2 regions of the Shewanella sp. SR44-4 genome follow, and region 1 is predicted to be linked to the other one. Evidence: predicted binding sites of a transcription regulator. Region 1 holds the regulator's gene; the other holds the start of a gene.
The links. Region 1 encodes FliA, which starts transcription of late flagellar genes. Its sites were predicted from a motif close to CTAAAGNTNNNNNNNNNNNNGCCGATA; they were not measured.
Positions count from the first base shown of each region.

Region 2: H5125_RS01025 (DUF5610 domain-containing protein) is a predicted target of FliA. The motif match lies at 1,299-1,325, and genes of this name have one in related genera.

Region 1 covers NZ_JACJDU010000010.1:60,086-63,303, reverse strand. The annotation lists gene flhF (flagellar biosynthesis protein FlhF) at 1-124, shown strand, start outside; gene H5125_RS06930 (MinD/ParA family protein) at 129-1,010, shown strand; gene H5125_RS06925 (RNA polymerase sigma factor FliA) at 1,003-1,722, shown strand; gene cheY (chemotaxis response regulator CheY) at 1,767-2,150, shown strand; gene H5125_RS06915 (protein phosphatase CheZ) at 2,164-2,901, shown strand; gene H5125_RS06910 (chemotaxis protein CheA) at 2,917-3,218, shown strand, end outside.
Region 2 covers NZ_JACJDU010000001.1:224,015-227,232, reverse strand. The annotation lists gene H5125_RS01030 (ferredoxin--NADP reductase) at 1-503, opposite strand, end outside; gene H5125_RS01025 (DUF5610 domain-containing protein) at 646-1,263, opposite strand; gene H5125_RS01020 (FMN-binding glutamate synthase family protein) at 1,470-2,957, shown strand; gene H5125_RS01015 (hypothetical protein) at 3,129-3,218, shown strand, end outside.

The DNA of each region.
Region 1 (3,218 bases):
GGACATGAAAGTAGCAGATACGTTAGAGTTGGCTAAAAAGGCTCTCGCGGCGTTAAATGAAACAGAACAACAATCGTCACAAGACACAGTGTGGTCTAATGACACAGCCTATGCATTTGAGTAAAGATATGACTCGGGATCAAGCAAGTGGTTTACGTATGATGAATCAACCAAATAACGATAAAGTTAAAGTAATTGCCGTATCCGGTGGTAAAGGCGGAGTGGGTAAAACCAGTGTGTCAATTAATACTGCGGTAGCACTAGCTGAAAAGGGCAAACGCGTATTAGTGCTTGATGCCGATTTAGGTTTAGCCAACGTCGATGTCATGCTTGGGATACGTGCTGAGAAAAATTTATCTCATGTTTTGTCCGGAGATGCCGAATTAGATGACATCATTGTTCGTGGGCCTAAAGGTATTGGTATTGTTCCTGCCACATCGGGTTCTCAAGCGATGGTTGAGTTGTCGCCAGCACAACATGCTGGACTTATCCGTGCATTTAGTGAAATGCGAACTCAGTTCGATATTTTAATTGTGGATACTGCTGCTGGTATATCAGACATGGTGCTGAGTTTTTCTCGTGCATCACAGGATGTATTGATAGTCGTTTGCGACGAACCAACATCAATTACTGATGCTTATGCGCTGATTAAAATTTTAAGTCGTGAACATGGTGTGTTCCACTTCAAAATTGTGGCAAATATGGTACGTAGTTTACGAGAAGGTATGGAATTATTTGCTAAACTCAGTAAAGTGACGGATAGATTTTTAGATGTTGCTTTAGAATTAGTGGCAACAATACCATTCGATGAAAATTTACGTAAAGCTGTTCGTAAGCAAAAGTTAGTTGTTGAAGCGTATCCTAAGTCGCCTTCAGCTATCGCTTATCATGGATTAGCCAATAAAATTATGACTTGGCCAGTTCCACAACAGCCAGGTGGTCATTTAGAGTTTTTTGTTGAACGTCTTGTACAACGTAAGCCGATACAAGAAGGAAGAACGAGTGAATAAAGCCGCCGCGTATACTCAGTTCGATAACAAAACGTCTATTGTTGAACAGTATGCACCGTTGGTAAAAAGAATTGCTCATCATATGCTGGCAAGATTACCAGCATCGGTGCAACTTGATGATTTATTACAAGCTGGGATGATGGGGTTACTTGAGGCCTCATCTAAATTTGATAACAGTAAAGGGGCTAAGTTTGAAACCTTTGCAGGCATCAGAATTCGTGGTGCAATGATAGATGAAATTCGACGTGGTGACTGGGTTCCGCGCTCAGTTCATCGTAATAATCGTTTAGTAGCACATGCAATTGATGAATTGGGGCAACTGCTTGGAAGAGATGCCAATGATACAGAAATTGCTGAAAAACTTGATATGTCTCTCGATGAATACCATCATATCTTAAATGATGTTTCTGTTGGTAAAATCATAGGCATAGAAGACCTTGGCGTGTCGCAAGATGTGTTAATCACAGACAACGAAACGCCAGATGAAACCTTTGACTCGCTTGCTGAAATTCAATTCCAATCTGCATTGGTTGAAGCAATTAAGACATTGCCAGAAAGAGATGCATTAGTGTTGTCGTTGTATTACGACGAAGCATTAAATTTAAAAGAAATCGGTGCCATCCTTGAAGTTAGCGAATCGCGAGTAAGCCAGATATTAAGTCAGGCAATGCTCAGATTAAAAGCGAAACTCAAGCATTGGACACAAGAATAATAACTTATCTAGAGCAAACGAGTGTCAGCTCACCGGAGGAAACCTTGGACAAGAATATGAAGATTCTTATTGTTGACGATTTTTCAACAATGAGGCGTATCATTAAGAACTTGTTGCGAGATTTGGGATTTAATAATACCCAAGAAGCAGATGATGGCTCAACAGCCCTACCTATGTTACAAAAAGGCGATTTTGATTTTGTGGTAACAGACTGGAATATGCCTGGAATGCAAGGTATTGATTTACTTAGAGCAATCCGTGCAGATGATTCGTTAAAGCATTTACCTGTGCTAATGGTAACTGCAGAAGCTAAGCGTGAACAGATTATTGCTGCAGCGCAAGCCGGTGTAAATGGTTATGTCGTAAAACCTTTTACCGCAGCTACGTTAAAAGAAAAGTTAGACAAAATCTTTGAACGACTCGCATAAGCAAGGATAAGTCATGCAGGCATCAATATCGGGGTTAATCACTCTCGAACAGGCCCAAGAACTTGTTGAATTGCTTACCTTGGGTCAACAAGATAAAGCCGATGAAATGATCAGAGAGCTTGCAACGCCATTGCAGCGTGAGCTTTTTGAAGAAGTCGGTAAGCTAACTCGACAACTCCATAGTGCACTAAAAGATTTTCAAGTTGATAACCGTTTATCTGAATTAGCCAATACCGAAATACCAGATGCTAAAGAAAGATTGAACTATGTTATCGACATGACAGAACAAGCTGCAAATAAAACCATGGATGCAGTTGAAGAATGTCTACCTTTGGCCGATACCATCATTAGCAATATACAATCAGTGACGCCAATGTGGGATAAATTGATGCGTCGTGACATAGAAATGGGTGAGTTTAAGTCACTTTGTCATGATGTTCAGCAGTTTATGTTACATAGTGAAAATGATTCTAATCGTCTTCGCGAGTTATTAAATGAAATTTTGATGGCGCAAGACTTCCAAGATTTGACGGGGCAAATGATCCGTCGAGTGATTGATTTAGTTCGTGAAGTAGAAAGTAATCTGGTCTCAATGCTAACGGTATTCGGAGATCATACTACTGAATCATTGCCAACTATAAACGAAAATAAAATAGAAGCAGAAGGTCCCATCATGCATGCTGAACTGCGTGAAGATGTGGTGACAGGTCAAGATGAAGTAGACGATCTGCTATCAAGTCTGGGTTTCTAATTAGGAGTCAATTTAATGTCTTTTGATGTTGATGAAGAGATACTCCAGGACTTTTTAATTGAAGCTGGCGAGATTTTAGAGCTTCTACAGGAGCAGCTAGTTGCTCTTGAAAATAATCCTGATGACAGTGATTTACTCAATGCTATTTTCCGTGGATTCCATACTGTTAAAGGTGGGGCTGGTTTTTTAAGTCTAAAACCGATGGTTGACGTGTGTCATGAAGCTGAAAACACGTTCGATTTATTACGCACCGGTAAACGTGGCGTAAATGCAGAATTAATGGATATTATTTTGCAAGCGGTCGACGCAATTAATTC
Region 2 (3,218 bases), on a different contig from region 1:
AACTGTTGAGGATATTGACTAATAAACTGTTTAATCGTTTCTAAATAAGCTAAATCTTCACCAAGTCTTACACCATAAACTAGCACGACTTTTTCAAAGCGTTGCCAAGGCTCATCGGTTGCAAGCATAGAGATAAAAGGCCCCACTGCAGTGCCTGTTGATAACAGCCATAGGTGTTTACCTTGCAATGCCCCTTTAGGCACCTCATCTAAGGTCATAAAACCGGTCGCTTTGGGCGTGATTTGAATGGTATCACCTGGGCTTAATGCTTTTAGATCTGGAGATAACTGACCATCCTCTACCGCAACAGCCAGCACCTCGACATAATCAGTCCCAGGGGGATTTACAAGCGAATACGCACGCGCTACACGTTTATCATCACGCATTTGGCTGAGCTTAATAAACTGACCTGCGATAAAAGGTTCGACATCGGCTTTGATACGCAACGAGAATAATTTATCATTCCAATCAATGCGTTTTAGCACGGTACCGGTAATCCACATGACTTTGTTCCTTTTAGACTGGCGTATGTATTTACTATAATACCAATCTATACAGATATTTGCTTAATTAAAAGCCTCCCCGATTTATATCTATAGTGAATAATCACACGCGATTAACTCACTTAAAAGAACAGAGCTAAGTTTACGTAGTTGATGAATCTTGCTTAGCTGAATGGGCATCTAGGCGGTCTTGTTGAAACTGAGCAAGTTTTTGCTGTATGAGCTCATAGGTTTGATCGACTCCTGCTGCAATATCGCCTTCTAATACTTTGAGCCCAGATAAGATATCGCTAGCCTCTTTAAAACCTTGATCAATAGCATCACCAATTTTCACCATAAAACTGCTAACTTGCTCATCAAACCCCATGGATTTATTTTGTTGTTGATGTACCGAGAAGAAATTTGTGGCAAAGCTGACAATACGATCGGCTGTCGCTTCAGGAGAGTAATCCACTCCACTTTCAATACTCTTTTGGACTGAGTTCTCCCCCAGTGTTGGCGCAAGCTCTTCATTAATGGCTTCAATCGCGGCACGGTAAAGTAATGCCATAGACTTATCACCCGCAGCAATACTGACTTCTTCTTGCGCCGCTAAAATCGAATTATTCATCATTTGTCGACTTAGCTGATTACTGGTTAACTTAGGCTCAACCGAGGAATTTTTTTCAGCTTGGTGGCTTGATGAAGTTTGCGATGTATTAACTGTTTTATTGTCACGCAGTGGACTGGCATTACTGCTATTTGATTGTTTAATTTCCATGATATTAGCTCACATACAATGACCGATAGCTTAATTATCGACCAAAAAACTCATTTCTAAAGTCATAAATTAAAACAATTAAGAGAAATTTATTTATATCAATTTTACTAAAGAATAGCCTGTTGATTAACATCATCAATTTAACTTGCCCAAATGAACATCTGCTAATATGGTAATCAGATTGATAGCCAAATAGGAATAACAACATGCCGCAACAACATTGGTTCATGTGGGGAATAGATATTTTTTCTGGTCTTTTCTTAGTGTTATTTTGGTTATTACTGATCGCTGTAATTTACATGTTTATCGCTGATAAATTGCAAACCAAACAAGCCATTCGACACAACTACCCTGTTATCGGTCGATTTCGATATATATTTGAAAAACAAGGTGAGTTTTTTAGACAATACTTTTTTTCTCAAGATCGCGAAGAACTGCCGTTTAATCGAGCCGAACGTAGTTGGGTATATCGCGCAGCTAAAAATGTTGACAGGACAATTGCGTTTGGGTCGACACAAGTTCTGGATAAACCGGGTGCGGTAATGTTCATGAACTCAGCATTCCCCGTCAGTGATCATGACACTCACCAAAACATCGCGGTAATCATTGGTCCTGAATGTAAACACCCTTACACAACCGATAAAATTTGCCATATCTCGGCCATGAGCTTTGGTGCCTTGTCTCGCCCAGCCATTACAGCACTATCCCATGGTGCAGCAAAAGCAGGCTGTTGGCTCAATACTGGCGAAGGTGGGTTAAGTCCTTATCATCTAAAAGGACATTGTGATTTAGTGTTTCAGATAGGTACCGCTAAATATGGTGTGCGTAACGAGCATGGTCATTTAGACCCACAAAAACTGACCGATATTGCCGCTCATCCTGAAGTAAAAATGTTCGAAATTAAATTAAGCCAAGGTGCTAAGCCTGGCAAAGGTGGTATTTTACCGGCGATAAAAGTCACCGAAGAAATCGCAGCTATTCGCGGTATCCCAGCAGGACAAGACTCCATAAGCCCCAATGGCCACATTGAATTACATAATGTTGCTGACATTGTCGATATGATCAATCAAGTAAGAGATATCAGCGGTAAACCAACCGGTATTAAAGCGGTATTAGGTGACATGTCATGGGTTACTGAATTTCTAGATGAAATTGAACGTCGTGGTATTGAATATGCGCCAGACTTTTTTACCTTAGACAGTTCAGATGGTGGTACGGGCGCGGCACCACAAGCCTTAATGGATAATGTCGGCTTACCATTGCGCCAAAGTTTACCGTTACTGGTTGATTTACTTAATGAACGCGGCTTTAAACAACGCATTAAAGTGATTGCGACCGGTAAAATGATCATGCCGTCATACGTGGCATGGGCATTAGCCACTGGCGCCGACTTTATTGCTTCAGCTCGCGGAAACATGTTTGCCTTGGGCTGCATTCAATCGTTACAGTGCAACCGAGACACCTGCCCAACCGGTATAACCACTCACAATATACGATTGCAAAAAGGCTTGGATCCAAAAGATAAATCTGCACGCGTCGCAAACTACAATCATTTCTTACATTACGATTTAACCATGATCGCACATTCATGTGGTGTAACCGACCCAAGATACTTAACCCGCCATCATGCCCGAATAGTGCAATCAACGGGTGTAGCGGTCACTCTCGATAAACATTACCGACATATGCAATAAATTAAACCTCAACCCCAGTGAATAACTTGGGTGCGCTGAGCGGATTACTGGGGGGCACTCAGAGGATTACTTTGCCGAATTTAAGAATAGGTGTACAATATACTTTGATATCGATCACAATAAGCAGTATTAATGTGATTTTAAAGAGGCATCAATTCAGGGGATTTCGTGTTGAACATAAAAACGAATGCAGCAGATCTAAATGTCAAAAGCTTAAGTTTAAGCTGTAAAAACTGTAATCGAATGACAGAAATCGAAGGT